4 regions of the Citrobacter sp. MNAZ 1397 genome follow, and region 4 is predicted to be linked to each of the others. Evidence: predicted binding sites of a transcription regulator. Region 4 holds the regulator's gene; each other region holds the start of a gene.

Region 1 (8,058 bases), on a different contig from region 4:
CTCTCTTTTGCCGGCGCGCTTGAGGCCATGCGATCGCTAAAAGGGACGGGAGCTACTCATCTGCATGCCGGGCGCAGGCACGGGCTGACGCGCGGAGGGCTGCAACGCTTACAGCTGGCCTGGCCGCAACAGCAGGGGACATTCCCGCTGACCTATCAACTTTTCTGGGGAGTCATCACACGTGACTGAACGCTATTTTGTCACCGGCACGGATACCGAGGTCGGGAAAACCGTGGCGAGCTGCGCGCTCTTGCAGGCGGCAAATCTTCTGGGACGGCGAAGCGCGGGTTACAAACCGGTGGCTTCGGGCAGCGAAATGACCGCGCAGGGGCTGCGCAACAGTGACGCGCTGGCTTTGCAGCGTAACAGCAGCGTCATGCTCGATTATGCTCAGATAAACCCATGGACCTTTGCGGAGCCGACATCACCACACATTGTCAGCGCGGAGTCCGACATGCCCATTACGCTCGAAGGACTGTCTGACGGACTGCGGACGCTGGAAACGCAGGCCGACTGGATACTAACAGAAGGGGCCGGGGGGTGGTTTACGCCGCTTTCAGAGACATGGACTTTTGCCGACTGGGTGGTGGCAGAACAATTGCCGGTGATTCTGGTGGTGGGCGTTAAGCTTGGGTGTATTAACCATGCGATGTTGACCGCACAGGCGATAGAGCAGGCGGGGTTGCGCTTTGCCGGCTGGATTGCCAATGATGTTCAGCCGCCGGGCAAACGTCATGCCGAGTATCTTGCGACGCTACGGCGCGTGTTGAAAGCACCTTTGATCGGGGAAATCCCCTGGCTTGCCCACGCGCCGTTCGCTACACAAAACGGTCATTATCTCGATCTCAACGTGCTGAATCAGGCGACATCCAGTGCGACAGAAGCTGGTCATCCAGTTGTCTGACATCCCCTTCGGCAACGTTGCGACCACGATGTAACAGACAGAAACGGTCGGCAACCCGGCGGATAAACGACAGATGCTGTTCGGCCAGCAGGATAGTCATACCGAAATCCTGGTTGAGCCGGACAAGTAAATTGCCGAGTTTATGGATAAACGCCTGTCCAAGCCCGCGTGTGGGTTCGTCCAGAATCAGCAGCCGCGGGCGATTGACGAGGGCGCGTGCCATCGCCAACTGATGCTGATTATCCTCAGACAGCCCTGCTCCTTTCACCTGACGTAGCCCGTACAGTTCGGGAAACAGGTCATAGACCTCACGATTGACGGTACTGCGGGGCTCTCCACAGGCAAGCATAGCGATATGCAGATTCTCCTCGACGGTCATTTGTGAAAATATTCGTCTGTCCTGGGGAACATAGCCTATCCCCATTGCACTGCGATGTTCCGCCTGCAAGTTCAGTAAATCCCTGGGGGGACCTCCTGCCTCTTGCCAGACCATGCTACCGCTCTCCACGGGCAAATAACCGGTAATACAATTTATTAACGTTGTTTTGCCCATCCCTGGGAGGCCGATAACAGAGGTGCATACGCCGGGGGAAAGATCGAGATCGACATTCCATAGCGTATGTTGATTGCCGTAATACTGATTGACTGCACGTAAGCTCAACACGGTTCGCTCCTTATCTCTGATCGGATGACAGAGAAGTTGTTATTCAGTTCAGTGCAAAAGGCTTGCCAGAACATGAAAACAGGCTTTTTTTCGGAACCCACTGATGAATGAGAGAGTTAAAGCGGGTATTGCGCCTCGCAGGCGAAAATATATGCTCTTTGACAGTGCCGGGGCTGGCAGGAAATGGTGCATTCGATCGGCAAAATGTGAGCACGATCGCATGATAATTCGCCGTTTCGTTAGCAGATATTCTGCAAAAATAAGCGAGAAAAAATTTTTACTGGCCTCAAAGAGGCTCAGGGGACGTTTCAGGCGACAGGCGAAGCATATGGGCTGGAAGCAGTTATCCACTATTCCTGTGGATAACCTTGTGCATTAGAGTTAGAAAAAGTGCGAGAAGCGAGTAAACACGCGGCTTGCGCCTGAATTGCTGCGAAAGGCGTCTTTTGAAATATTTCTTTATTTTTTAATTAGTTAAATAAAAGCAATCCTTGTAAGAAATCTGTCACCCACTGCCATAAAACTTTCATTACCAGGCTTGACAAGTGTTAAAAAAGGAAATGTTCTGGGGATAACCCGCTTTTGCTGGTGTTTTGTACCGTCAGGCGTGATTTTCCAGGTGTGCTGCTCGTGCTCTGCCTGTGAGTAGAAGATATTCCTGATTGCGCCACTGTTTTTACATCCAGTATTATTTATTGGCAAATCTCGCTGTGGTGAGTAAAATTACTTTCCTGCCCGCTCATTCCTTCATCAGGTAGCCGTCCATGAGTAAACCATTCAAACTGAATTCCGCTTTTCGTCCCTCTGGCGATCAGCCAGAAGCTATTCGTCGCCTGGAAGAGGGGCTCGAAGACGGTCTGGCTCATCAGACTTTGCTGGGCGTGACCGGTTCAGGGAAAACGTTCACCGTGGCGAATGTCATTGCCGATTTACAGCGCCCGACGATGGTGCTGGCACCGAACAAAACCCTTGCGGCGCAGCTCTATGGCGAAATGAAAGAGTTCTTCCCCGATAACGCCGTGGAATATTTCGTCTCCTATTATGACTACTATCAGCCGGAAGCCTATGTGCCGAGTTCGGACACATTTATCGAAAAAGACGCCTCGGTGAACGAGCACATCGAGCAGATGCGTTTGTCGGCTACCAAAGCGCTGCTTGAACGTCGTGATGTGATCGTGGTGGCATCGGTCTCCGCAATTTACGGTCTGGGCGATCCGGATCTGTATCTGAAGATGATGTTGCACCTGACCAAAGGAATGATCATCGATCAGCGCTCCATACTGCGTCGTCTGGCTGAGTTGCAGTACACCCGCAATGACCAGGCGTTTCAGCGCGGCACCTTTCGTGTGCGCGGCGAGGTGATCGATATCTTCCCGGCGGAATCGGACGATATTGCCCTGCGCGTTGAGCTGTTTGATGAGGAAGTGGAGCGGCTGTCGCTGTTTGACCCGCTGACCGGGCACGTCGAGTCCACCATCCAGCGCTTTACCGTTTACCCCAAAACCCACTACGTCACCCCACGTGAGCGCATCGTTCAGGCGATGGAAGAGATCAAGGTCGAACTGGTCGAGCGTCGCAAGGTGCTGCTGGAGAACAATAAACTGCTGGAAGAACAGCGGTTGACCCAGCGTACGCAGTTTGATCTGGAGATGATGAATGAGTTGGGGTATTGCTCCGGTATCGAAAACTACTCGCGTTACCTTTCCGGGCGCGGGCCGGGCGAGCCGCCGCCCACGCTATTTGATTACCTTCCGGCGGATGGCCTGCTGGTGATTGATGAATCCCACGTCACCATTCCGCAAATTGGCGGTATGTTCCGCGGCGACCGTGCGCGTAAAGAGACGCTGGTGGAGTACGGCTTCCGTCTGCCGTCCGCGCTCGATAACCGTCCACTGAAATTCGAAGAATTCGAGGCGCTGGCACCGCAAACCATTTATGTGTCGGCGACGCCGGGCAACTATGAGCTGGAAAAATCCGGCGGCGAGGTCATTGACCAGGTTGTACGTCCGACCGGGTTGCTCGATCCGATTATCGAAGTGCGACCGGTAGCCACCCAGGTGGACGACCTGCTCTCCGAAATCCGCAAACGCGCCGCCATCAACGAGCGTGTGCTGGTCACCACACTGACCAAACGCATGGCGGAAGATTTGACTGAATACCTGGAAGAACACGGTGAGCGAGTGCGTTACCTGCACTCCGATATCGATACGGTTGAACGTATGGAGATTATCCGTGATTTACGTCTTGGCGAGTTCGATGTGCTGGTGGGCATCAACCTGTTGCGTGAAGGTCTGGATATGCCGGAAGTGTCGTTGGTGGCGATTCTGGATGCGGATAAAGAAGGGTTCCTGCGTTCTGAGCGTTCGCTGATTCAGACCATTGGTCGTGCGGCGCGTAACGTTAACGGGAAGGCGATTCTCTATGGCGACAAAATTACCCCGTCCATGGCGAAGGCGATGGGAGAAACCGAGCGTCGTCGCGAGAAACAGCAGCAGTACAACGAAGAACACGGCATCACCCCGCAGGGTTTGAACAAAAAAGTGGTGGATATTCTGAGCCTCGGCGAGAGTCTGGCGAAGACCAAAGGCAAAGGTCGCGGGAAATCGCGGACGCCGGCTCAGGTGGAAGCCGCCGAACTGGCGTTAACCCCGAAAGCGCTGCAGCAGAAAATTCACGAGCTGGAAGGACAGATGATGCAACATGCGCAGAATCTCGAATTCGAAGAGGCAGCGAAATGCCGCGATCAGCTGCATCAATTGCGGGAATTGTTTATTGCCGCCTCGTAACAAGAGGCCGGTCACGAAATTCACCTGCGCATCTTAATGTTTGCTTAATGAAAGCCGATTACTCTCCTGTGAAAAATCAGGAGAGTACCTATGCACAAAGAAAACCTGGCTCAGTATCTGGCCGTTGCCCTGTCTCTTGCCATCATCATCGGCTTTACCCATCTCTGGGTGCTCTCTTACTAAGATTACCTTAACGTGCAATAGCGTTGAGTTTCACCCACGCCCGCACGCCTGGGCCAGGCTGGCGGTTATGCAAGAAGAATTGCGCGTCGTGGAGTTGTGCGATACGTGAAACGATACTCAATCCAAGCCCCGATCCCCCGTAGCGGCTATCCATGCGCACAAACGCTTTACTCAATTCTCCGCTACGGGATTCATCCACGCCTGACCCCTCATCTTCCACTGACAGAACCGGTGTGGGGCCGCCGACAAGGCTCACGGTAATGGTGGTGCCTGCCGGGCTGTACCGATGAGCGTTTTCCACCAGATTGCGCAGCAGCACCTGCAAGAGCGTGGCATCACCTGCCACCGCGATATCTTCTGCCATTTGCGGCAACTGTAAATGTTGCTGTCGGGTTTGCAGCATTCTCTCCAGTTCACTGTGGACTGGCATGACCACATCTTCCAGCAGCATCACCTGCTGATAGCTTCCTGCGGAAAAAGATTGCCCGACGCGAGCGAGCTGCAGCAACTGGGCAATATTTTCGGTCATCTGGTCCAGACGCTGGAGCAGCGGGGCGACATCCAGGGCATGGCTTTTGGCCATCAACTCCAGGTGCAGGCGCAGACCTGCCAGCGGCGTTCGCAATTCGTGTGCTACGTCGGCAGTAAACAGACGCTCACGATCCAGCGTGACGGTAAGGCGCGAAACCAGCTGATTGATGGCAGCGGCAACGGCTTCCACTTCGCGTACCGGATTTTCCAGCACGATGGGTTCAAGGTTGCCCGGCGCACGTGCATCCAGCTCGCGCTGTAATGCCGAGAGAGGGCGGGTAATGGTTTTTAACGCCTTAAAACAGAGCAGCAGGGCGAGGCCAATGATCAACAGGCTCGGCACGAGGAGGCTGGCGACAGCCTCGTGCACTTCATGCTCAACCTGTTTGTGGTTGTTATGGTTGTGAATCGCGCTTTCCACCAACAGCTGGACTTGTTCTTTGCTCTCATGCCATAGCCAGAACACGCTGACCAGTTGACAAACCACCAGAATAGCCCCGACGGTGAGCAGTAAGCGGCTTCGCATCGACCAATTCTTGACCTGAAATATCGCCATGCTTATTCCTGTTTATCGGCGTGAATCAACATATAACCGTAGCCGCGCACGGTACGGATACGCGATTTGCCGATTTTGTCACGCAGGTTATGGATATGCACTTCCAGCGTATTGGTGGCCGGTTCGTTGTCCCAGTTGTAAATGTCGTTATACAGGATTTCACGGTGTACCGGCGTGCCCACTTTCATTAGCAGGCGTGACAGCAGCGCGTACTCTTTTGGCGTAAGCTCCAGCAGCTCTTCGCTGAGCCATACCTGGCGGCGAGTCAAATTCAGCCGCAAATTGCCATTCGTTAATTCGCTGTCCGCCTGATTATTGTGGCGACGCAGCAGAGCACGAATACGCGCGTTAAGCTCTTCGAGAGCAAAAGGCTTAACTAAATAATCATCCGCGCCGGTGTCCAGCCCGGAAATACGATCGGCAAGTGTGTCCCTGGCGGTCAAAATTAATACCGGCAGCGTAAACTTCTCGCGGCGGACACGCTCCAGGAAATGAAGGCCATCTTCGTCCGGAAGACCGAGATCAAGCACCATCAGACTGTAGTGTCCGGTCGCCAGACTCAGGCCCGCTTCATGCGCGGTGGATACGCCATCGCAGGCGTATCCTTCACTTTGCATGGCCAGAATCAATCCCTGTAATAACAGCGCATCATCTTCTACGACCAGAATTTTCATTTCGGCTCTCCACGACAGGCAGTCAAAATATCATCTTGCGCACGGTATTCCTTCGTACTGACCCCTGTTATACCCAACATGGTCGAGAAGAGATTATCCTGCGAAAAGTGCTTTTGTTGTGCCTCTTTTTGCAGGCACTGATTATCGACGCCGTAACGCTTTTGATAATCCTCAGACAGCCAAATAAGCATCGGAATATGTTTTTGCGTTTCCGGGGCGATGGAATAAGGCAAACCGTGTAAATAGACACCGTCTTCACCCAGCGATTCACCATGGTCGGAAAGATAGACCAGGCTGGTGGTGAATTTATCCTGTTTTGATTGCAGTAATTTAATGGCTTTGTCGACAATATAATCAATGTACAAAATGGTGTTGTCGTAAGTATTCACCAGTTGTTCCTGCGTACAGGTCTGAATTTGGCTGGTATCGCAGGTCGGGGTAAATTTACGAAACGCCGCCGGATAGCGGTTATAGTAAGTCGGTCCGTGGCTGCCAATGGTGTGCAATACAATAACGCCATCATGTCGCAGGTTATTGATATAGTCTTCCAACTGATGAAATAACGCTTCATCCTGGCATTCGCCGTCAATGCATAGCCCAGGCAGATTCAGCGCCGTCACGTCCTGATGAGGAACACGATCGCAGGCACCTTTGCAGCCGCCATCGTTTTCATTCCACAACACCTGAATGCCAGCGCGCTGAATAATATCCAGCAAACCTTCCTGATGATGGGCCAGCTCTTCATCGTAATTCTGGCGTGGCATATTGGAGAACATGCAGGGCACGGAAATGGCCGTTGCCGTACCGCAGGAAGTGGTATTCGGGAAATAGACCACATTATCCTGTTTTAAACGCGGGTTGGTGTCATGGACATAACCGCCCAGTGAAAAGTTGGCGGCACGTGAGGTTTCACCCACGATCAAAATGGTCAGGTTCTTACGCGGGCCATTTTGCATTTGCGCACGCTGTTGCGCGTCTTCACCGATACGCACCAGCGGCAAATTATCCATGCGATGATGGCTATACCAGGATAAGCCTGCGGTGATGCTGTTTGACGGACTGAGCGATTTAACCAGTTCTTTATTATTACGAAACAGCGAGGCGTAATCTTTATAAAACAACAGCGCAACGAAAACGATCAGTAACGCAGAAACCGCAATGCTTACGAGGCGACTGATAATACTGCGCCAGGCCGAGACCGGCGCTTTGATTTTAATCCACCAGGCGATAAGTACCATTAACACGCCTGAGAGCAGCAGCACCACAATCATACGTGGCGATAGCAGGGCGAAACTTTCGGCTGGGGTGGTATCCAGAATATTGGTCACCATTGAGCGGTCGATAATAATACCAAAGCTCATAATGAAATATTGCGCAGCCGCGCTGACCAGAACAAAGAGGCTGATCGTCAGACGGTCCAGGCGTAAAAACGAGGCCAGAGTTAAAACAATATTGATGACGCTAAAAGCCACGACGGGCATTGAGGCAAACACCAGCGCGTTATGCAATGAGTCTACTGGCAATAAACTAAATGCCTGGCGATAAAATGCGATATTTAATATCAGTGCGATATAAAGCGCGAACAAAATCAGAAAGTTCAGGCGGCTTAAGGTCGGCCGGGAAAGACGAAAGGTAGGCATGACAACGATCCTGACAAAGACAGGATGACTATTGTGGACGAGAATCTTTAAGACAACCTTAAGAAATTAAGGAAACGTGATGGCGCGAGCACAAATCGCGCTCGCCACGTGATTAACCCA
Region 2 (8,058 bases), on a different contig from region 4:
CCATCGTACGGCTGCGAAAATCCTCGGAGGCCTGACGAATATTTTCCGTTTCCGCTGCGCCACGATCGAAGATACGCAGCGTTTCCATACCGCGTAAGCGGTCAAGGAAATGGCCGCTCAGACGCGCCAGTGCTTTGAAATTGCGTCGGTTCGCATCGGCTGCGCCCATCCCCACCATCGCCATGAAGATCGGAATAAGAGGGGCGGTTGCCAGCAAAATCAGGGCGGCGGCCCAATTAATCGGAAAGAGAGTAATGACAATCAGTAACGGCACGCTGGCGGCCAGCGCCATTTGCGGCAGATAACGCGCATAGAAATCATGCATATCGTCAATTTGCTCAAGGATAAGCGTAGCCCAACTGCCTGCGGGTTTACCCTGAATCCAGGCTGGACCGGCTTGCTGGAGCCTGTCGAGCACCTGGCGGCGTATTTCGAAACGGATGTGTACGCCAGCATGAAAACCGACGCGCTCCCGCAACCAGACGACCCAACTGCGTAAAACAAAAATCAGCACCAACAAAGCAAAAGGCAGCAGCAATGCTTCGCGCGGGATATTTTCCATAATCATATGATTCAGGATTTTGGCGAGTATCCAGGCCTGGGCAACGATAAGAACGCCACTGACCACGCCCAGCAGGCGGGACATCATAAGCCAGCGACGGGAAATGACACTTTGCTGTTTTAGCCAGCGGGTTAACTCTTGTTGACGGGTTTTATTCATTGCGCGCTTTGCAGGTAAAGTTATCGAAATTTTTGAGCTTCGCAATGTTACATCGACGCAAAAATAAAGGCGACTTATAGTCGCCTTATTTACCTTTGTTACTGAGTTGTAACGATTATTTACTTTGCGCTAACCCATCGAGGTAGCGTTCAGCATCCAGTGCCGCCATACAGCCGGTACCGGCTGAGGTGATCGCCTGACGGTAAATATGATCCATCACGTCACCTGCAGCGAAAACGCCTGGAATACTGGTCTGGGTGGCGTTGCCATGAATACCGGACTGCACTTTGATGTAACCATTTTCCAGTTCCAGCTGACCATCAAAAATGGCAGTGTTCGGGCTGTGACCAATAGCGACAAACAGACCGGCGACATCGAGTGATTCAATGTTATCCGCATTTTCAGTATCGCGAATACGCAGACCGCTCACGCCCATCTGATCGCCCGTCACCTCTTCCAGGGTGCGGTTGGTATGCAGCACGATGTTGCCGCTGGCCACTTTGTCCATCAGGCGTTTAATCAGGATTTTTTCCGCGCGGAAAGAATCGCGGCGGTGGATCAGATGTACCTCAGAGGCGATGTTTGCCAGGTACAGTGCTTCTTCAACGGCGGTGTTACCTCCACCGATGACCGCGACTTTCTGATTGCGATAGAAGAAGCCATCACACGTGGCACAGGCAGAAACGCCGCGGCCTTTAAATGCTTCCTCAGACGGCAGACCTAAATAACGCGCGGAGGCGCCGGTGGCGATAATCAACGCGTCACAGGTATATTCGCCGCTATCACCGATAAGGCGGAACGGACGATTTTGCAGATCAACCTTATTGATATGATCGAACAGAATTTCGGTATCAAATTTTGCGGCATGTTCATGCATCCGCTCCATCAGGAGCGGCCCGGTCAGATCGTGCGGGTCGCCCGGCCAGTTTTCCACCTCAGTGGTCGTGGTGAGCTGACCGCCTTTCTCCATACCAGTAATTAATACTGGCTCCAGGTTTGCACGCGCAGCGTAGACCGCAGCGGTGTATCCCGCAGGCCCTGAACCAAGGATAAGCAGCTTACTGTGTTTGGCCGTACCCATGAGATCCTCATTATTGTTTGGCAGACATGGGGCTGGATTGTAGGGAATTTACTGACGTAAAAAAAGGGCACAGCAGTTTTGTTAACGATATGTGTAATAGATGGCACTAATCATTTAACACTGAGTGAGATCCTAAATATAACAATTTCTACTGAAAATCGGACCGTTATAAGGTGATTAAATGAGTATTGCCTAAGGGTGATGATGAATATCTGGCATGTTGTACTAAAAAAAGATGTTTTGCTTTGACAATCCCCTGCGCTTTTGCGAAAACATCAAAGGAAGAAAAAAAGCAGTGTTTCACGCGTGATGCAAATTCATGCATGTAAATACCATTTTTACCGGGCTAGCGAAATCTACGCATGGCGTGGACAGACGCCATTCGTGATGTCGATAGCTGCCGTAAGGCAACGGACTTCTTAATGCAGACCCTGGGATTACACGCGGTATTTTCATTTTCAACCCGCGAGTAAAGCGACGGGCAAAGACCCTGAACAGTGAAGTGCGCAGGGTCAAGACAGGAGTAGGGAAGGAATACAGAGAGACAATAATAATGGTAGATAGCAAGAAGCGCCCTGGCAAAGATCTCGACCGCATTGATCGCAATATTCTGAACGAATTGCAAAAAGATGGGCGTATTTCCAACGTCGAGCTTTCTAAACGAGTGGGACTTTCTCCTACGCCGTGCCTTGAGCGCGTGCGCAGGCTGGAAAGACAGGGCTTCATTCAGGGCTACACAGCGCTGCTGAACCCGCATTATCTGGATGCATCACTTCTGGTATTTGTTGAGATTACTCTGAATCGTGGCGCACCGGATGTGTTTGAGCAATTTAACGCCGCAGTACAAAAACTTGAAGAAATTCAAGAGTGTCATTTAGTATCCGGTGATTTCGACTACCTGTTGAAAACACGCGTGCCGGATATGTCTGCTTATCGCAAACTGTTGGGGGAAACCCTGCTGCGACTGCCGGGCGTGAATGACACCCGTACTTATGTGGTGATGGAAGAAGTCAAACAGAGCAATCGTCTGGTTATCAAGACGCGCTAATACGGAACAGGTGCAAAATCGGCTTTTTTTGATTACACTCCTGTTAATCCATACAGCAACAGTGCCGGGGTTACCCGGCGCTGTTGTCCGTTTTAGCTGGAGAGCCTTACTTGAGCCAGGAATACACAGAAGACAAAGAAGTCACACTAACCAAGCTAAGCAGCGGGCGTCGACTCCTTGAGGCGTTGCTGATCCTCGTTTCTCTGTTTGCCGTCTGGTTAATGGCGGCGCTCATTAGTTTTAATCCTTCCGATCCCAGTTGGTCGCAAACCGCATGGCATGAACCCATACATAATCTGGGTGGCGCGCCGGGTGCGTGGCTTGCGGATACCTTATTCTTCATTTTTGGCGTTATGGCTTACACCCTGCCGGTCATTATTATCGGTGGTTGCTGGTTTGCTTATCGACACCGTGCCAATGAAGACTTTATCGATTATTTCGCCGTTTCGTTACGTCTTATTGGCGCGCTGGCGCTGATCCTGACCTCTTGCGGCCTTGCGGCCATCAATGCTGACGACATCTGGTATTTCGCCTCTGGCGGCGTCATCGGTAGTTTGCTGAGCACGACGTTGCAACCGCTACTGCATAGCAGTGGGGGCACCATCGCCTTATTGTGCGTCTGGGCGGCCGGACTAACGCTGTTTACGGGCTGGTCCTGGGTGACTATTGCTGAAAAACTGGGCGGCATAATCCTCGGTATTCTCACTTTTGCCAGTAATCGCACGCGCCGTGACGATACCTGGGTTGATGAAGAAGAATACGAAGAAGAAGAGGAATACGACGACGAACCCGCGGCCCCGCGCGAATCGCGTCGTGCCCGAATTCTGCGTGGTGCACTGGCCCGCCGTAAGCGCGTCGCGGAGAAATTCGCCAATCCAATGGGGCGTAAAACCGACGCGGCATTATTCTCCGGAAAAAGGATGGATGATGATGAAGAGGACATTGCCTATAGCGCACGCGGTGTCGCAGCAGATGTTGATGATGTCCTGTTTTCAGGCCATCGCGCCACTGAGCCTGATATCGATGCTTACGATCCGCTTTTAAGCGGACAACGCGCAACCGAACCTGTTTCGGCCGCCGCGGCAGCCATGACAGCGGCACAGGCGTATGCTGCGCCAGCCGCTCCGGTGGTGCAGCCTCCGGTAGAAACCACACCATGGCAGCCCGCTCCCGCCGACTCTGCGGCGCAATATGAGCCCGAGCCAGAACAGGTTCCACTTTCACACTATGCTGCGCCAGCACAGAACAATGAGTGGCAGCCAGAAGCACCGCCGGTTGCGCCTCAGCCGCAGGCATATCAAGCATGGCAGGAGCGTCCATACGAAGAACCCGCTTACGAAGAGCCCGTGCCAGCGCCAGCGGTTGAGCCTCAGGCGGTCGAAGAGGTGAAGCAGACGCGCCCGCCGCTTTACTATTTTGAAGAGGTTGAAGCCCAGCGTGCGCGTGAGCGTGAGCAGCTTGCCGCCTGGTATCAGCCGATCCCGGAACCGGTAGAAGAACCGACACGCTCAGCCCCACCAGCGATGACCTCTGTTCCTGCCGCGCCGACAACGCCCGTTGAATCCAGGGTCATGCCAGCAGCGACCCCTGTTGCAGCGGGAGCAAAAGATGCCGCAGCGGCAATGGCTACTGCCCCGGTATTCAGCCTGGCGGATGGTGGTGCTGCCCGCCCACAGGTAAAAGAGGGCATTGGCCCACAATTGCCGCGCCCGAATCGCGTCCGCGTACCTACCCGGCGTGAACTGGCTTCCTATGGCATCAAACTGCCATCACAGCGCATGGCGGAAGAGCGCGCGCGTGAAGCCGAGCGCCAGCAACATGGTGCGCTGGATGATGACGATGCGGATATGTTGCATCAGCATGAGCTGGCACAACAGTTCGCGACCAGTCAGCAGAACCGTTATGGTGATGAGTATCAGCACGATACGACAGCCCCCATCCTTGATGAAAGTGAGGCCGAACAGGCTGAACTGGCGCGTCAGTTTGCCGCCAGCCAGCAGCAGCGCTATGCCGGTGAGCAGCCCAAAGGTGCGCATGCCTTTGCGGCCGATGATTTTGCGTTTTCGCCGTTTAAAGCGCTGGTGGATGATGGCCCAGGTGAGCCCTTGTTTACGCCAGGCGTGATGCCTGAGGCTGAACCACCAACACAGCAGCCCGCTGCAAATTATTCTGCACAGCCTTCCGCACCTGTACATGCGCAACCTGCCACTGCCAGACCGCAAGCGCCTGCGCCGCAGGAAAGCCTTATTCATCCGCTGTTGATGCGTAACGGTGACAGCCGCCCATTGCCCAAACCGACAACGCTGCTGCCTTCCCTGGATCTCCTGACGCCGCCTCCGGCTGAGGTCGAGCCGGTTGACACCTTTGCGCTGGAGCAGATGGCCCGTCTGGTAGAAGCGCGGCTGGCCGATTTCCGTATCAAAGCAGACGTAGTGAATTACTCTCCGGGTCCGGTTATTACACGTTTCGAGCTGAACCTGGCGCCGGGTGTTAAGGCCGCGCGAATTTCTAATCTTTCGCGTGACCTTGCGCGTTCACTGTCGACTGCGGCGGTTCGTGTTGTCGAAGTGATTCCAGGTAAACCTTATGTTGGTCTGGAGTTGCCAAACAAAAAGCGTCAGACCGTCTATCTGCGTGAAGTGCTGGACTGTGTGAAATTCCGCGAAAGCCCGTCGCCCTTGACTGTCGTGCTGGGCAACGATATCGGCGGTGAGCCGGTGATTGCTGATCTGGCCAAGATGCCGCATCTGTTAGTCGCGGGGACCACGGGTTCCGGTAAATCCGTTGGGGTTAACGCTATGATCCTCAGCATGCTTTATAAAGCACAGCCGGAAGACGTGAAATTCATCATGATCGACCCGAAAATGCTGGAACTTTCGGTGTACGAAGGGATTCCGCATTTGCTGACGGAGGTGGTCACCGACATGAAAGACGCCGCCAACGCATTGCGCTGGAGTGTTAATGAGATGGAGCGCCGCTATAAACTGATGTCGGCGCTTGGCGTGCGTAATCTGGCGGGTTATAACGAAAAAATTGCCGAGGCGGCGAAAATGGGGCGCCCGATCCCCGATCCATACTGGAAACCGGGTGACAGCATGGCGATTGAACATCCGGTGCTGGAAAAACTGCCGTATATCGTTGTGCTGGTAGATGAGTTTGCTGACCTGATGATGACCGTGGGTAAAAAGGTGGAGGAACTGATCGCTCGCCTGGCGCAGAAAGCGCGTGCCGCGGGTATTCACCTGGTGCTGGCGACACAGCGTCCCTCTGTTGACGTCATCACCGGTCTGATTAAAGCCAATATCCCGACCCGTATTGCTTTTACCGTGTCGAGCAAAATCGACTCCCGAACTATCCTTGACCAGGGCGGGGCTGAATCGCTGTTGGGCATGGGGGACATGCTTTACTCAGGGCCAAACTCGACAATGCCGGTACGTGTTCATGGTGCGTTTGTGCGTGATCAGGAAGTGCATGCCGTGGTGCAGGACTGGAAAGCACGCGGTCGCCCGCAATATATTGACGGTATTACCTCTGATAGCGAAAGCGAAGGGGGCGCAGGCGGTGGCTTTGACGGTGGAGAAGAGCTGGATCCGTTATTCGATCAGGCGGTTAATTTCGTCACCGAAAAACGCAAAGCCTCAATCTCTGGCGTGCAGCGTCAGTTCCGTATCGGTTATAACCGCGCGGCCCGCATTATCGAGCAAATGGAAGCGCAGGGCATCGTCAGCGAGCAGGGGCATAATGGCAACCGTGAGGTGTTAGCACCCCCGCCGTTTGAGTGATTGCAAAGATCGGTAAAGCCGTAAAAATTCAGTATTTTCTTCTGTCACTTGTGGCGATGAGCTTTTACAGTGACAGAAGTGTTCTCCCGTATCGGGAGCGACGTTTTTGAGGAAAAACAATGAAAAAAATCGCGATAACCTGTGCGTTACTTGGCAGCTTTATGGTGAGCAGCGTGTGGGCGGATGCTTCCGGCGATCTGAAAAGCCGTCTGGACAAAGTGAGCAGTTTCCACGCAAGCTTTACCCAAAAAGTGACGGATGGAAGCGGTGCGGCGGTGCAGGAAGGTCAGGGCGATTTGTGGGTCAAGCGTCCAAATCTGTTCAACTGGCATATGACGCAACCCGATGAAAGTGTCCTTGTTTCCGATGGCAAAACATTGTGGTTCTACAACCCGTTTGTTGAGCAGGCCACGGCAACCTGGCTGAAAGATGCCACCAGCAACACCCCCTTTATGCTGATTGCGCGTAACCAGAGTAGCGACTGGCAGCAGTACAATATTCAGCAGAACGGCGATGATTTTGTCCTGACACCAAAAAGCAGCAATGGCAACCTCAAACAGTTCACCATCAACGTTGACCGCGATGGCACCATCCATCAGTTCAGCGCGATTGAGCAGGACGACCAGAAAAGCAGCTACCAGCTAAAAGCCCAGCAAAATGGCTCGGTAGATGCGACTAAGTTTACCTTTACTCCACCCAAAGGCGTGACGGTCGACGATCAACGTAAGTAAGAGGCGTGCGTGAGCAATCTGTCGCTCGATTTTTCCGACAATGCGTTTCAACCACTGGCCGCGCGTATGCGGCCAGAAAATTTGGCGCAATATATAGGTCAGCAACATTTGCTGGCGCCGGGTAAACCCCTACCTCGGGCGATTGAAGCCGGCCATCTGCATTCGATGATTTTATGGGGGCCGCCCGGAACGGGAAAAACGACGCTGGCAGAGGTCATTGCACGCTATGCCAGTGCAGATGTTGAACGCATTTCTGCGGTCACGTCAGGTGTGAAAGAGATCCGCGAAGCTATTGAACGTGCACGGCAAAACCGCAATGCGGGGCGTCGCACGATCCTGTTTGTTGATGAAGTCCATCGCTTTAACAAAAGCCAGCAGGATGCCTTTTTACCCCATATTGAAGACGGCACGATCACTTTCATTGGCGCTACCACCGAAAACCCCTCATTTGAACTCAATTCCGCTTTGCTCTCCCGTGCGCGTGTTTATCTGCTGAAATCCCTGACTACAGAAGATATTGAGCAAGTATTAACGCAAGCGATGGAAGATAAGGCGCGGGGCTATGGCGGTCAGGATATCTCTCTGCCGGATGAAACCCGTCGCGCGATTGCGGAACTGGTCAACGGCGACGCGCGCCGTGCGCTCAATACGCTGGAAATGATGGCAGACATGGCCGAGCTGGATGATTCTGGTAA
Region 3 (8,058 bases), on a different contig from region 4:
ACTCCTCGTCGGCGTTGGTTGCCAGTGACAGGCGGCAGCTCCCGAAATCAAGACGGCGCAGGGTAAAGTAACGCGGATCTTCGCCCTGGGCGCGGCGGGTCAACAGCTCTTCTTCCAGGACGTTTTCACCCACAATACCCAGGTCGACCACGCCATCCATGACCAGCCCCGGAATGTCGTCGTCACGCACGCGCAGAATATCAATTGGCATATTTTCGGCCAGGGCAATCAGACGCTGTGTATGCAGGTTGATTTTAATGCCGCAGCGGGCCAGTAATTCGCGTGAGTCATCGCTCAGGCGACCTGATTTCTGAATAGCTATGCGCAAACGGGTATTGTCTAACATTCTGTTTTCCTCATTATCCTGCTGAATTTGGTCCAAAAAAAAGCCCCCGGAAGATTATCTTCCGGGGGCTTTCTCTTGCGTTCATGCACCACTGGAAGATCCAAACGTCTTCCAGCACACATCGCCTGAAAGACTAGTCAGGATGATGGTGATGATGGTGAAGTTTAAATTGAACGCCTGTCATAAAATTCTCGATGAATGTTTATTCATTTGATGTCGTTTAACCTAAACCACTTTCACCATCAAAGGCAAGGGCTTTTTTTAATCATTAAATCATTTCATATTCGTTGTATGAATTGTCAGTTTCATCGGGCTGGCGTAGCCTTAAAATGGAATCTGCGAAATGTCGGGAGAGACGCATGAAAAAGGTCGCAATTGTCGGATTAGGATGGTTGGGCATGCCGCTGGCGCTGTCATTAACGGCACGCGGCTGGCAGGTCACCGGCAGCAAAACCACTCAGGATGGCGTGGAGGCGGCTCGTATGTGCGGCATTGAAAGCTACGTGCTGAAACTTGAACCGGACCTGTTCTGCGAGCCAGACGATCTGGATGCATTAATGAATGTTGACGCGCTGGTTATCACTTTGCCTGCCAGACGCAGTGGCCCCGGCGAGGCTTTTTACCTGCAAGCGATGCAAGAGATTGTTGATAGCGCGCTGGCCTATCACATTCCACGCATCATTTTTACCAGCTCCACTTCGGTATATGGCGACACCCATGGCACAGTAAAGGAAAACTCGCCGCGCAATCCGTCAACGGCGAGCGGACGCGTACTGAAAGAGCTTGAGGACTGGCTGCACAATTTGCCGGGGACATCCGTGGATATTCTGCGCCTGGCAGGGCTGGTGGGGCCGGCCCGTCATCCGGGACGTTTTTTTGCCGGAAAAACGGCGCCAGACGGTCAACAGGGGGTAAACCTTGTCCATCTGGAGGATGTCATATCGGCCATCACGCTGTTGCTTTTGGCGCCGAAGGGCGGGCATATCTATAATTTATGCGCACCTGAGCACCCGGCGCGAGCGCAGTTTTACCCGGCCATGGCACGCAAGCTTGGTTTACCTGAGCCGCAATTCCTCGACTCTGCGCCCGGCGAGAAGGGAAAAGTGGTTGATGGCAACCGCATATGCCACGAACTGGGATTTGAGTACGAATATCCGAATCCGATGACCATGCCACTGGACTGATTTTAAACAGGTTAATGCACTGAGAGAGCGGAAAATCGCGATTTAGCCGAAACAGTGCGATTATCTTTTAGCAAAAAGTGCTATTAATTTACCCAAATTCAAAGTGAATTATTTAAATTCAGTAAGTTAGGTGTTACGGCTTTGTGAGCACCATCGCACAGGCTTGTCAAAACGCCTCACTTTGGTGCAAAATATGTCGCTGCAAAAAAATTGAAACTAACCGACGTTAACAAGACGTCGGTTATTTTTTTTGCACTATAGAAACGTCATTCAATCCAAGAGGCCGGGCTTCGTACCGGATAGATATTTACTAAAAACCGACAGTCGTTGTCGCTGAGGAATATAAAGAAATGGGGCAATCTTTTGCTTACGCGCTGGCGTTCACCGTAAAAGGGGATAACTATGTCGCATAACGCTACTCCAAAGACCTCTCGCGTGGAATTACGTAAAACACTTACGTTGATTCCGGTTGTTATGATGGGCCTCGCCTATATGCAGCCTATGACGCTGTTCGATACGTTTGGTATCGTCTCTGGCTTGACCGACGGCCATGTTGCGACGGCATATGCCTTTGCGCTGGTCGCCATTCTCTTTACGGCACTGAGCTACGGTAAACTGGTACGCCGTTTCCCGTCTGCGGGCTCCGCATATACCTACGCCCAGAAATCCATCAGCCCGGCGGTTGGCTTTATGGTGGGGTGGTCTTCGCTGCTGGACTATCTGTTCATGCCGATGATCAACATCCTGCTGGCGAAAATCTATTTTGAAGCGCTGGTGCCTTCCGTTCCATCGTGGATCTTTGTTGTTGCGCTGGTGGCCTTCATGACCGTCTCTAACCTGCGTAGCATCAAGACCGTGGCGAACTTCAACACCCTGATTGTTATTCTGCAGATGGGCATTGTCGCCGTTATCGTTGGTCTGATCATTTACGGTGTCTCTCACGGTGAAGGTGCAGGTACGCTGACCAGCACGCGTCCATTCTGGTCTGAAGGCGCGCACGTTGTGCCGATGATTACTGGTGCGACTATCCTGTGCTTCTCGTTCCTCGGTTTTGACGGCATCTCTTCTCTGTCAGAAGAGACCAAAGACGCTGAGCGCGTTATTCCGAAGGCCATCTTCCTGACGGCATTGATTGGCGGCCTGGTGTTTATCGTTGCCTCTTATTTCCTGCAACTGTACTTCCCGGATATCTCGCGCTTTAAAGATCCGGATGCGTCTCAGCCGGAAATCATGCTGTATGTGGCGGGTAAAACCTTCCAGTGGGGCGTGCTGATTTTCTCCAGCGTCACCGTTCTGGCTTCCGGTATGGCGGCACATGCGGGCGTTTCGCGTCTGATGTATGTGATGGGCCGTGATGGCGTCTTCCCGACCCGTTTCTTCGGTTATGTTCATCCGAAGTGGCGTACGCCGGCATGGAACGTACTGCTGGTTGGCGCGATTGCGCTGCTGGCGATTAAATTCGACCTGGTAACAGCGACTGCGTTGATTAACTTCGGTGCGCTGGTGGCGTTTACCTTCGTTAACCTGTCAGTGATTTCGCAGTTCTGGATCCGTGAAAAGCGTAACAAAACGCTGAAAGAGCACTTCAACTATCTGGTACTGCCGGTCTGTGGCGCGCTCACCGTAGGCGCGCTGTGGATTAACCTGGAGCAGAGCTCAATGATTCTGGGTCTGATCTGGGGCGGTGTCGGTCTGGTTTACCTGGCATGCGTGACGAAAAGCTTCCGCAACCCGGTACCGCAGTATGAAGATATCGCTCAGTAAGTCATGACTGAATAAAAAACCGGAGGCTATGGCCTCCGGTTTTTTTTGCCGGTTATTCGACGACTACACTATCTCCTGAGCATACTGCCAGAGTGATTTCAGCAGTGTCAGCTTCGCTTTATCCTCGGCATACTGCTGGTACAGCATCTGTAGCTCATCGGCATAGGCCTGCAAAAACTCAGGTGTAAACACCTGACGGCGGTGCTCCAGCCAGCGCTGCTGTTCGTCATCATCGAGGGTGCCGGGGAAGTTGCGTGCCCGGTAGTTGAACAACAGTTTCTCGATTCGCTTATCGACAAAGGTGATATCCAGCGCCGGGAGATTACGCGGCTCAGTTTCCAGCAGAATGTTCATTGCAGCACGGTCTGCGTCGCTGAAAAAGCCGTTATACAGCTGCGCGTCCACATTCTCCGACGGAACGAAAGGCTCGGCTTCGGCAAAGATAGCCAGTACTTTTTCGCGCACCTGTGGGTTATTGCGCAGAACGCTCAGGTTATCCAGGCACTGCTTACGGTCAATCCCCAGCCGTTCAGCATCCTGAGGACGCAGCGTTTTCGCCTGAGCCAGGATAGGGCACTTATTCAGATGCACCAACTTCACCGGCACGGCGGCGTTGTCACCTAACTCGGCTTTCGCCGTATACAAGCGCTCGCGCAGCGCGTCAGCATCGAGTTCCAGCAACGGCGACATATCACCTGCGAGATCCACCATGATCACGGCATTGCGGTTTTCCGGATGCCAGGCCAGCGGGGCCACCCAACTGGTATTGCCACGCCAGGCGCCAAACATGCCGGAAACATGCACCAGCGGCGTCATCTGCGGGACATCAATCAAGGCCGCCAGTTTATGTTTATTACGATGGCTCAACAGATAATCAAACAGTCTCGGCTGGTGGGTTTTCACCAGTTGCGCCATGGCGATAGTCGCGTAAACGTCGGCCATCGCATCGTGGGCATTGCTGTGCTCAATACCGTTCGCTTTCGTCAAATGCTCAAGGCGAAAACTCGGCAACCCATCATCATTCTCCGGCCAGTTGATGCCGTCCGGGCGCAGGGCATAGCAGGCGCGCATCACATCGAGCAAATCCCAGCGCGAGTTGTTGTTTTGCCAGCTCCAGGCATAGGGGTCGTAAAAGTTGCGATAGAAAATATTACGCGTCACTTCGTCGTCGAAGCGGACATTGTTATAACCGAGCACGCAGGTTTTTGGCACGGTGAATAAATCATGGATGCGGCGGGCAAAGTCAGCTTCATTAACGCCGTTCGCTTTGGCGTGTTGCGGCGTAATGCCGGTAATCAGCACCGCCTCTGGCTGAGGCAAATAGTCATCCGCCGGTTTGCAGTAAAAGACTTCTGGCTCGCCAATGATGTTGAAATCGGCGTCAGTACGAATCGCGGCAAACTGTGCTGGGCGATCCAGCGAAGGGCTGGTACCGAACGTTTCGTAGTCATGGAAAAGATATGTGGGCGTTGCCGTTGAATCAGACACCTGAGCTCATCCTGTTGATCAATAACCTGCCTATGGTAAACCATTGCGTCGCATCTTCCGAAGGAAAACCCGCGGCAGAGCGCCATAACCGAAGAGATTCATGACGTAAAAAAATGACTTTCGTCACATTTGTTTGCAATTTGTCCCAGTATCGACATATTAAGTTGCGTAAAAAGAACGGCTAATTTGACGTAAATGAGGATATTTCTTTGAAATGCCGTTTGTTTTTTGCCTTCTCTCTTTTGTCCGCGACGATCCATTGCGCGTTGGCAGATGATATGCCGATTTCTCCCCAGCCGCCGCAAATTCAGGCAGGCTCATGGGTCTTAATGGATTACACCACCGGGCAGATCCTCACTGCAGGCAATGAACATCAGCAGCGTAATCCGGCCAGCCTGACCAAGCTGATGACTGGCTATGTTGTGGATCGTGCTATCGATAGCCACCGTATCAGCGCCAGCGATGTGGTGACGGTCGGCAAAGATGCCTGGGCGCGGGGTAATCCTGTCTTTGACGGTTCTTCATTAATGTTTCTGAAAGCCGGGGATCGCGTAACGGTGCGTGACCTGAGCCGCGGGCTGATTGTCGATTCGGGCAACGATGCCTGTGTAGCGCTGGCCGATTATGTGGCGGGAAGCCAGCCGCAGTTTGTCAGCATGATGAACGATTATGTGCAAAAGCTAAATTTGCGTGATACCCATTTTGAAACCGTACATGGCCTGGACGCGCCCGGCCAGCATAGTTCGGCCTATGATCTGGCGGTGCTTTCCCGTGCCATTATCAGCGGCGAGCCGGATTTTTATCATATGTACAGTGAGAAAAGCCTGACCTGGAACGGTATCACCCAGCAGAACCGTAATGGGTTGCTGTGGGATTCATCGTTGAATGTCGATGGTCTGAAAACCGGGCATACCTCGGGTGCCGGTTTTAACCTGATAGCATCAAGCGTTGATGGGCAGCGCCGCCTGATTGCCGTAGTGATGGGGGCAGAAAGCCCGAAAGGACGTGAAGATCAGGCGCGTAAGCTGCTGCACTGGGGCCAGCAAAACTTCGATACCGTGCAGATTTTGCAAAAGGGCAAAAAAGTCGGCAGTGAGCGTATTTGGTACGGTGACAAAGAGCAGATGACGGTCGGTACCGATCAGGACTTCTGGCTGGCGCTACCGAAAGCGGAACTGCCCAATATTAAGGCACGTTACGTCATGGACAATAAAAGCCTGGAAGCGCCGCTTGCCGCACATCAGCGTGTAGGTGAAATCCAGCTTTATGACCGTGACAAAGTGGTCGCGCACTTGCCACTGGTGACGCTGGACAGTGTCGGTAAAGGCGGCTGGTTCTCGCGTTTGAGCGACTATCTGCATCACAAGGCCTGATGTTGATGCGGACTGGCCGTGACGCGAGTCCGCTCACATAATTCATCTTTCAAAGGTTCCGGGTTTCCATGATTCTACTATACTGTACAAATGAACAGTAATGAGGAGGGTAACATGGCATACACCGTAAAGCAGGTTGATAAACGCACTATCGCCGGGTTTCATCTGGTCGGCCCCTGGGATGTCACCGTTAAAAAAGGCTTCGAGCAATTAGCAATGTGGGTTCATGGTAAACAGGTCCAGACACAGGAATGGATCACGGTTTACTATGACAATCCTGATGAAGTGCCTCCTGAAAAGCTGCGTGCTGATGTGGTTGTTTCGGTTCCGACTGATTTCGTCATTCCCGAAAACAGTGAAGGGGTGATGCGTACGGAGATACCGGCGGGCCTGAACGCAGTGGCGCGTGCTCGCGTATATAACGAAGAGTTCGAACAGGCGTGGAATGCTTTTTTTGATGAATTGATGGCTGACGAGCAGTACCAGATTGCTTTACGTCCCTGCTTTGAGGTCTATCTGAATTCAGCACAGGAGGATGGCTACTGGGAAATCGATATGTATATTCCCGTAGAACCGAAAGTTCTCTGATCGCACAATCTTTTGATGAGGTTCGCTGGTAAGTGGCTTGTTTAGATTTTAACCAGTGAACCTTTTTTTGTTCTAAACAGTGACCTTTGCCGCAGAAAGATCGCTACAATTGCGCCTTCGTTGTTTTTTGACTGGAGAGCGGGTGTGCGTCCCGACAAATCACTCAGTCCTTTTGAGATCCGCCTTTACCGACATTATCGCGTGGTGCACGGCGTACGTATTGCGCTGGCATTCATTCTGACCTTTTTGTTGGTTCGTCTGCTCAATGTCCCCGAGGGCACCTGGCCACTCATCACTCTGGTGGTGATCATGGGGCCGATTTCGTTCTGGGGAAATGTGGTTCCCCGGGCCTTTGAGCGTATTGGCGGCACAATCTGCGGCTCCGCGCTGGGCCTTGTTGCTCTTAAGCTTGAGCTGATCTCTCTTCCGCTGATGGTCATCTGGTGTGCGGGGGCCATGTTCCTCTGTGGCTGGCTGGCGCTGGGTAAAAAACCCTATCAGGCATTACTTATCGGTATCACGCTGTCAGTTGTGGTTGGCGCGCCGGCCGGGGATATGAATACGGCGTTGTGGCGAAGCGGCGATGTCATTCTGGGCTCTTTGCTGGCAATGCTGTTCACCGGTATCTGGCCGCAGCGAGCCTTCCTGCACTGGCGCATTCAAATGGCGAACTACGTTACGGCCTTTAACCGGGTCTATCAGGCTGGTTTTTCGCGTAACCTTGTTGAACGTCCGCGTCTGGACAAGCATCTGCAAAAAATTCTCAATGACGTGGTGAAGATGCGTGGCCTGATTACTCCTGCCAGTAAAGAGACGCATATTCAGAAAGCCATTTTTGAAGCTATCCAGACCGTAAGTCGCAATATGGTGTGTGTGCTGGAGCTACAAATGAATGCGCACTGGGCTTCCCGTTCGAGCCACTTCGTTATGCTCAATGCCAGTACATTGCGTGAAACGCAGCAAATGACGCAGCAGACGCTGCTAACCATCGCCCACGCGCTCTATGAAGGAAATCCGCAGCCGATTCTGGCCAATACTGAAAAGCTGACAGAGATTGTCGCCGAATTACGTGACCTGCTACGCGAACATCAGGGCGATGCCCTGGCAGAGAATTCGATTCACGGCTATGTATGGCTGAGCATGGAACTGGCGCGGCAACTGGAGCTGATGTCCCATTTAATGTGTCGGGCGCTGCGCAAATAAGCCTCACACAATTCGGAAAAGCAGTCCGGCTGTTTCGATTCAGCCCGATTTGGGGTTATGATAGAGAAAAGGATAAAATCATTGTCATCAGCAACGGCTAAAAGTAAGGTCT
Region 4 (8,058 bases):
CAGTGAACGCTGACGTGAGGCCAGAAGCGCAGTACAACAGAGGTTCATGGCGTTTGCCGCACCGGCATTATTAATACGCACCATCAGATCAGCAGCAATAGCATTCACCGTCGGCGTCAGCCAGGCAGGACGGACAGCCTCGATGGGATCGATGGATTCGCGCCATTCCGGCACGCGATGATTCAGATAGTTCATCAGCGGAATGGGCTCGCCAAAGTTGACGTAGCCCTGACCGAGATTACGCAGCTTGCTTAAACCGCGTACCATCTGGGCAAAACCTTCTTTCTCTTTCGTCGCGCCGCGCAGCTCTTTGGCGTAGGTGCCCACTTCCATGACGTGCTCATAGCCAATGTAGATGGGCACCAGCGTGATCGGACGCGTGCCCCCACGAAGCATGGCCTGAATCGTCATTGAGAGCGTGCCGGTCTTTGGATCCAACAGACGGCCGGTACGAGAACGCCCACCCTCCACAAAGTATTCCACTGAATAGCCGCGGTTAAACAATTCACCCAAATACTCGCGGAAAACCGTCGAATAGAGCTTGTTCCCTTTAAAAGTACGGCGAATAAAGAACGCGCCCAGACGACGGAAAATGGGACCCGCCGGCCAGAAGTTCAGGTTGATGCCGGCAGCGATATGCGGCGGTACCAGCCCCTGATGATAGAGCACGTAGGAGAGCAACAAATAGTCCATATGGCTGCGATGGCAGGGCACATAGACAATTTCATGACCATCATGGGCGAGCTGACGAACACGTTCCGCGTTATGTACATTAATGCCCTGATACAGACGGTTCCAGGTAAAGCCGAGGATACGGTCTGACAGACGGATCATCTCATACGAGAAGTTCGCCGCAATCTCTTCCATCAGCGCAATTGCGTTTTGTTGGGCTTTATCATGGGAGATTTTCTTGCTGCGCGCTTCGTCTTCGACGGCGCGGGCGATGGCTTTGGAGGAGAGCAGCTTATTAAACAGGTCCTGACGGGCCGGCAAACGCGGCCCCACTGCGGCCAGGCGCTGGCGGGCGAAGTGCATACGCGCTACGCGTGCCAGTTTTTGCGCAATGGTTTTGTCTGTCCCGTGCTCGGTTGCCATACGACGCAGCGAAACCGGCGGCGAGAAACGCACAAAGCTGTCGCGGCCAAGCCATGAGATCGCGAAAAATTTCTGAATACCGTTTAGCATACGCAGCGGCGGGTTGACTTCACCCTTTTCGCGACCTGGAGAACGGCCGAACATCATCGATACAGGCACCATCTGAACATCCAGATCGGGATGGCTGCGGTGCAGATCGAGATAGTCATGGAACAGCTTGATCGACTCTTCTTTAGGCGTGTACCAGGTAAAGACGCGCGGCCCGCCGTGAATAAAGATATAACGCGGCAGCTCCGCTCCGTCGATTTCAAGCGGTTCGAGGGGGTCGGGCAAATCGTGTGCCAGACACTGAGCGCGCAAGGTAAGCAAGTCTGCCTTCGAATTATAAGGCAAAACGTACATAATAGGGCGTGACGTATCGAGTCCTAATTCCTGGGCGGGTTCCGCCGGGATAGACTTGCTTTTTACCAGGACGCTTAATGGTAAATTTAGTAATTTGTAGTAAATTCGTGGCCAGCCGGACATAAACGATGTAAAGCCTCTGGTTAATAATGCCATTGCGCGGCAAGAATATCAGAAAGTCCGCAGAATTTCTTTTCTACCTCTATAAGCTTACATAGACATTGACGTTCATTACATAAAAAGGTTGTTTTTCATGGCCAACAATACCACTGGAATTACCCGCATCATTAAAGCGGCAGGCTATTCATGGAAAGGGGTGCGCGCAGCGTGGATTAACGAAGCTGCTTTTCGTCAGGAAGGTGTTGCGGTCATTATTGCCATCATCATTGCGTCGTTTGTGGATGTTGACGCGATTACGCGTGTTCTGTTGATTGGTTCTGTTGTGCTGGTGATGATAGTGGAAATCCTCAATAGTGCGATTGAAGCGGTGGTTGACCGTATTGGATCTGAATTTCATGAACTCTCAGGACGTGCGAAGGACATGGGGTCTGCGGCAGTATTAATGGCCATTCTTCTGGCACTGTTTACCTGGGTTTCTCTGCTGTGGGGCTATTTTCGATAAGGCTTCCAGAAATGCGTTAAGTCCGCGTTTTTTGCTTAATTTTGGTTTCAAAATCACCTTTAACTGTATATACTCACAGCATAACTGTATATACACCCAGGGGGCGGAATGAAAGCTTTAACGGCCAGGCAGCAAGAGGTGTTCGATCTTATTCGCGATCGAATCAACCAGACAGGTATGCCGCCGACGCGTGCGGAGATCGCGCAACAGTTGGGGTTCCGTTCCCCAAACGCGGCAGAGGAACACCTGAAAGCGCTTGCGCGTAAGGGCGTTATTGAGATTGTATCGGGTGCGTCTCGTGGTATTCGTCTGTTGCTTGAAGAAGAAGAGGATATCGGGCTGCCGCTTATCGGGCGTGTCGCTGCTGGCGAACCTTTGCTGGCGCAACAGCATATCGAGGGACACTATCAGGTCGATCCTTCTCTCTTCAAACCTAACGCTGACTTCCTGCTCCGCGTAAGCGGTATGTCGATGAAAGATATCGGCATCATGGATGGCGACCTGCTGGCTGTCCATAAAACTCAGGATGTTCGTAACGGGCAGGTTGTTGTTGCGCGTATTGACGATGAAGTTACGGTCAAGCGCCTGAAAAAACAGGGTAATACGGTGCAGTTACTGCCTGAAAACAGTGAGTTTTCCCCAATTGTGGTTAACCTGCGTGAGCACAACTTCACCATTGAAGGCCTTGCGGTTGGCGTTATCCGCAATGGTGAATGGCTGTAATACCTTTCTGAGCCGTGGCGGCTGATCTGCTGTCACGGTTGCTTTCCTTTCCTGACAAAGCTTTAACTTCTCCCTTATCCTCCTGATCTCGCTTAGGTTTGGTCTGCATATCTGTCCGGCAATTTTCCTTCTGATGGTTAAAAATTCCGAATAAAGATTCATGGTCGCTATCCTTAACTACAATAATAATCACGTTCAGGATATTTAGAGCGTAACGAAAGGAATAACGCTGTTCATGACCAACGATGAGGAAATTATGATGAATAAAGACGAAGTCAGCGGCAACTGGAAACAGTTCAAAGGTAAAGCGAAGGAACAGTGGGGTAAATTGACTGACGATGATATGACCATCATCGAAGGTAAACGTGACCAACTGGTCGGTAAAATTCAGGAACGTTACGGCTACGCCAAAGATCAGGCAGAAAAAGAAGTCGTGGACTGGGAAACGCGGAATGATTACCGCTGGTAGCCTTCACATCCCCCTCAATGTGTAGACCCCCAATGGCTACCCTGCCCGAACGGTACACGGATGTACCACCCTCAATTTATTTGTCCGTTTAAAAGAGAAAAATCGCGACTAGCGCGATTTTTTTTTCAACTGAATCGTGTGGTCATGATGGCATTCGCCGGGATGTCGGCACGCTTCAACCTCGGCGCAATCAGCGCATAATCCATGTGCTTCAATGACGTTATGGCGCAGCGCAAAACCGCGTTTTGCCGCCAGTGCGTGCATAATATCTTCCACGCCTTCCGCCTGCTCTTCTTTTACCACGCCGCAACGATCGCAGATAAACATCGCGGAGGTGTGCGTCGGTTGATCGAAAAGATGGCAAAGCACATAGCTATTTGTGGACTCCACTTTATGCACAAAGCCTTGTTCTAACAGAAAATCCAGCGCGCGATACACAGTAGGGGGTTTGGCCTGAGGCTCTGCCTCACGCAGGAGATCGAGCAGGTCGTAGGCGCTGATGGCCCCCTGTTGCAGACTCATCAGGCGTAACACTTCGAGGCGCTGGGGAGTCAGGCGCACATTGCGTTGCACACACAGTTTTTCGGCCTGCGCGAGCATCTCTTGCGAAGTGGACTTATCCATAGGCGTTCTCTCATGAAATGGCGACATAAGCCCCCACTTTATCATGTTCTGTACTAAACGCCGAGATCGCGACCGCGCCTTCACCTTTCGCAATCCCCATGTGTCTTCTATAAATATTGATGGTCACTTCATATAACAACATCTTCTGTAACGTTTTATTACATTCCGTAGAAATAGGATGTTTTTTGGATGTTATTCGCAGCAATAGAGCCACCCTGTCCATGTCACAACTAGCAGGGTCATAAACTCATTTGATTACGAGACGCATAACTGTGAAAAACAATCTTAAACTTTCGGTGGTCGCTATCGCTGTCTCCTTTTTCGTGGCAAATCAAGCCGGAGCGGCAAATACCTGGGCAGAGGCACGTAATGATGCAATGGGGGGGACAGGTGTTGCCTCCGCAAATTACGGCAGTGGTGCATTCATTAACCCGGCGTTGCTGGCAAAGGCGAAACCGGAAGACAATGTTACGGTCATCTTACCGACCGTTGGCGCACAGATAACCGATGAGGACAACCTGCGCGATGAAATTAATGATATCAGTGATAAAATCGATTATTACAAAGACATAGTTAATAATCTCACCCTGCGCGAAGTGCTGCTTAACCCTGTTGGGACTGTCGATCAGTTCCAGATGGCGGCAAAAGATCTTGCGGATTCGCTTGATTATCTTGATGGCAAAACCGCGAGTGCGAATGCCGGGGCCGGTATCGCTGTCACTATTCCTAACGATGTATTATCTGTTGCCTTTGTGACTAAAGGCTATGCGCATGCCCGTGTGAGTTCGAATATTGATCAAAACGATATCACCTACCTTCGTAGCATCCAGAACAGTGATACCGTCGCCACGGGAGTTGCCCTCGGCGCTGTTCTCTCACCTAATGGCTCGGACGAGATCACAAAAAATCTTAACTCCACGGCATCAGGTCGTGCGGCTATCATTACGGACTTTGGTATCGCAATGGCGCATCAATTCGACGTGGGCGGCGTTCCTCTTTCCGTCGGCGTTACGCCAAAACTGCAAAAGTCGTGGATCTATAACTACACCACGTCGATTTATGATTACGACAAAAATGAATGGAACAACAGTAAGTACCGCAAGGATGACACGGGCTTTAACATTGATGTTGGCCTGGCGGCGGATTTAACAGATAACGTCACCCTCGGTCTGAGTGGACAAAACCTGGTCTCGCGTAATATCGACACCAAAGATGTTTTTATCACCAATGGCAGAACCGGCGAAGTTAAAAACTACAAAGATACCTACCAGATCAGTCCATTGGTTACCGCTGGAGCGGCGTGGCATAACGATCTGCTGACACTGAGCGCTGACGGTGATCTGACGGAAACCAAAGGCTTTAAGAGCGAGAAAAATTCGCAGTTCGTTGGTGTCGGTGCGGAAGTTCGTCCTCTGAGTTGGCTGGCGGTGCGTGCTGGCTACCGTGCTGATGTGAAAGGTGATGAAAGCAATGTCTTCACAGGCGGTGTCGGTTTTGCGCCATTTAACCGTGTGCACGTTGATCTAATGGGTTTAGTCGGTGAGAACAAAACCTGGGGGGCCGGTGCGCAGTTGAGCATGACATTCTGATGCACAACCGGAGGCCTTGCGCCTCCGGTTTTTCTTTGTGGTCAGGCAAATGTCCTCGCTGCCCGGCGGCGGTTCTCTGTGCTATAGTAGCGCCCCTTTTTTACCTAAAGCTCATTTATTCGCCATGTCGCCAGAAAATCAGTCTGCTGCCTATCCCGCTCACCGTTTCTCCATCGCGCCGATGCTCGACTGGACGGATCGCCATTGCCGCTATTTCCTGCGCCTGCTTTCACGCCATACGCTGCTCTATACCGAGATGGTCACCACTGGGGCCATTATTCATGGCAAAGGCGACTATCTGGCATACAGCGAGGAAGAGCATCCGGTCGCATTGCAACTCGGTGGTAGTGATCCTGCACAGCTTGCACATTGTGCGAAGCTGGCGGAGCAGCGCGGTTATGATGAGATCAACCTGAATGTGGGGTGTCCATCCGATCGTGTGCAGAACGGCATGTTTGGCGCCTGCCTGATGGGCAATGCACAACTGGTGGCCGATTGTGTGAAAGCGATGCGCGATGTGGTGTCTATTCCGGTGACGGTAAAAACCCGTATCGGCATTGACGATCAGGACAGCTACGAATTTCTTTGTGATTTTATCAGCACGGTTTCCGGCAAAGGCGAATGTGAGATGTTTATCATCCACGCGCGTAAAGCCTGGCTTTCTGGTTTAAGCCCGAAAGAGAACCGTGAAATTCCCCCGCTGGATTATCCGCGTGTCTACCAGCTTAAACGCGATTTCCCGCATTTGACGATGTCGATCAACGGCGGCATTACCTCGCTGGAAGCGGCCAAAACCCATCTCGCGCACATGGATGGGGTGATGGTTGGGCGTGAGGCCTATCAGAATCCGGGCATTCTGGCGCGCGTTGATCGGGAAATTTTCGGCGCGGATGTGGTGGATGCGGACCCGGTAGCGGTAGTACGGGCAATGTATCCCTACATTGAGCGTGAATTGCAGCAGGGAACGTACCTGGGGCATATCACCCGCCATATGTTGGGACTGTTTCAGGGGATACCTGGAGCCCGCCAGTGGCGTCGCTACCTGAGCGAGAATGCCCATAAAGCCGGGGCCGATGTCGCGGTGCTGGAACACGCGCTGAGCCTTGTGGCAAATCGCGAATAATTTCGCTAAAAAATGGTCAAATTCACCAGGCTTCGCATCATGATGCGGAGCCTTTTCTTTTATAAATCAATGCACTAAAACTGGCATGCTTCTTGTAATGCATCTTGTAAGTCATAGTCCCGATGTCATTATCTATTATCTGGAGCGCGCCATGCTTGAATTACTGTTTGTTATCGGCTTTTTTATTGTGCTACTCGCCACCGGCGTTTCATTGCTGGGCATTATTGCAGCACTGCTGGTGGCAACCGCAGTGATGTTTTTAGGTGGCCTTTTTGCTTTGATGATCAAGCTATTGCCCTGGTTGTTACTGGCAGTGGCGGTGGTGTGGATTATGCGGGCGATCAAAACCCCTAAAATTCCTCAATATCAGCGCAATAACCGTTGGCGTTACTAAAGTATTGAGCACTTGATCACAACCTCGACACTTTTCCGGGCGCTTTGCTAAGAAGCGAATAGGATTTACTTATCAAATCTGTCACTATCGCCGCGTTAACGAATTCATCGAGCTGTACCCTACATACAGCCGAACTAAAAAAAGAATGGGCTTCCTTCGGGAAGCCCTAATTCTTTCTACCCCTATGCTTCAAGCCGCAGGCTTAATGGTTGCGCTCATTCATCCCGGTCATTTATTTGAGTAAGCTCCCGGGCATTTACTCACTGGCCGCCTGCCTGCAACGTGAATCATTCGGAGGACCAGGTTTATGGAATCAACAGGCTCGACCCCTGGGTTGCGCGACTTTCCAGGACTTCGTGTGCGCGTCGTGCATCGGTAAGGGCAAATTTCTGCGACTGTGCCACATCCACTTTGATCACGCCGCTGGCAATCAGCGAGAACAGTTCATTGCTGGCCTCTTCCAGCTCTTCTCGGTTCGTTACGTAGCCATTGAGGGAAGGGCGGGTCGCATACAGCGAACCTTTCTGGTTCAGAATGCCCAGGTTGACGCCTGATACCGGCCCGGAGGCGTTACCAAAGCTCACCATCAGGCCGCGGCGTTGCAGGCAATCGAGAGAGTCTTCCCAGGTGTCTTTACCCACCGAGTCATAGACAACGCGTACTTTTTTCCCACCGGTTATCTCTTTTACGCGCTCAACAATGCTTTCTTCGCGATAGTTAATTACCTGCCATGCGCCAGCTTGCAGGGCCCGTTGCGCTTTCTGAGCGGAGCCGACAGTACCAATTAATTTTGCCCCCAGCGCCTTCGACCACTGGCAGGCAATCAGCCCTACGCCACCCGCCGCCGCATGGAACAGGAAGGCTTCATCAGGTTTAATTTCGTAAGTTTTGCGCAGCAGATAAAAGACGGTGAGCCCTTTCAGGAAGGAGGCGGCAGCCTGCTCGAACGAGATGGCATTGGGCAGAATAGCAACTTTATCTGCCAGCACATTATGCACGGAGCTGTAGGCGCCAAGC

Evidence for each region. The regulator LexA, encoded in region 4, represses DNA repair genes until DNA is damaged. The targets are predictions, from matches to a motif close to TNCTGTATGTACATACAGNA.
Region 1: a site for LexA is predicted at 2,237-2,256, ahead of uvrB (excinuclease ABC subunit UvrB). Genes of this name have one in related genera too.
Region 2: a site for LexA is predicted at 2,889-2,908, ahead of L2097_RS10900 (DNA translocase FtsK 4TM domain-containing protein). Genes of this name have one in related genera too.
Region 3: a site for LexA is predicted at 6,236-6,255, ahead of sbmC (DNA gyrase inhibitor SbmC). Genes of this name have one in related genera too.

What each region holds. Positions count from the first base shown of each region.
Region 1 is NZ_JAKIVH010000001.1:2,480,048-2,488,105, reverse strand. It holds gene bioC (malonyl-ACP O-methyltransferase BioC) at 1-189, shown strand, start outside; gene bioD (dethiobiotin synthase) at 182-904, shown strand; gene L2097_RS11620 (ABC transporter ATP-binding protein) at 846-1,568, opposite strand; gene uvrB (excinuclease ABC subunit UvrB) at 2,333-4,354, shown strand; gene pmrB (two-component system sensor histidine kinase PmrB) at 4,545-5,624, opposite strand; gene pmrA (two-component system response regulator PmrA) at 5,627-6,298, opposite strand; gene eptA (phosphoethanolamine transferase EptA) at 6,295-7,938, opposite strand; gene yvcK (uridine diphosphate-N-acetylglucosamine-binding protein YvcK) at 8,051-8,058, opposite strand, start outside.
Region 2 is NZ_JAKIVH010000001.1:2,320,127-2,328,184, reverse strand. It holds gene cydD (heme ABC transporter permease/ATP-binding protein CydD) at 1-721, opposite strand, end outside; gene trxB (thioredoxin-disulfide reductase) at 837-1,802, opposite strand; gene lrp (leucine-responsive transcriptional regulator Lrp) at 2,356-2,850, shown strand; gene L2097_RS10900 (DNA translocase FtsK 4TM domain-containing protein) at 2,961-6,632, shown strand; gene lolA (outer membrane lipoprotein periplasmic chaperone LolA) at 6,752-7,363, shown strand; gene rarA (replication-associated recombination protein RarA) at 7,373-8,058, shown strand, end outside.
Region 3 is NZ_JAKIVH010000001.1:623,651-631,708, forward strand. It holds gene hisG (ATP phosphoribosyltransferase) at 1-346, opposite strand, end outside; His leader region at 381-504, opposite strand; gene hisL (his operon leader peptide) at 480-530, opposite strand; gene L2097_RS02645 (SDR family oxidoreductase) at 706-1,530, shown strand; gene yoeI (membrane protein YoeI) at 1,881-1,943, shown strand; gene L2097_RS02650 (APC family permease) at 1,933-3,294, shown strand; gene sbcB (exodeoxyribonuclease I) at 3,358-4,782, opposite strand; gene dacD (serine-type D-Ala-D-Ala carboxypeptidase DacD) at 4,992-6,155, shown strand; gene sbmC (DNA gyrase inhibitor SbmC) at 6,270-6,743, shown strand; gene L2097_RS02670 (FUSC family protein) at 6,888-7,946, shown strand.
Region 4 is NZ_JAKIVH010000007.1:54,494-62,551, forward strand. It holds gene plsB (glycerol-3-phosphate 1-O-acyltransferase PlsB) at 1-1,620, opposite strand, end outside; gene L2097_RS23250 (diacylglycerol kinase) at 1,751-2,119, shown strand; gene lexA (transcriptional repressor LexA) at 2,228-2,842, shown strand; gene L2097_RS23260 (CsbD family protein) at 3,102-3,311, shown strand; gene zur (zinc uptake transcriptional repressor Zur) at 3,420-3,935, opposite strand; gene L2097_RS23270 (conjugal transfer protein TraF) at 4,208-5,524, shown strand; gene dusA (tRNA dihydrouridine(20/20a) synthase DusA) at 5,649-6,647, shown strand; gene pspG (envelope stress response protein PspG) at 6,799-7,041, shown strand; gene L2097_RS23285 (quinone oxidoreductase) at 7,347-8,058, opposite strand, start outside.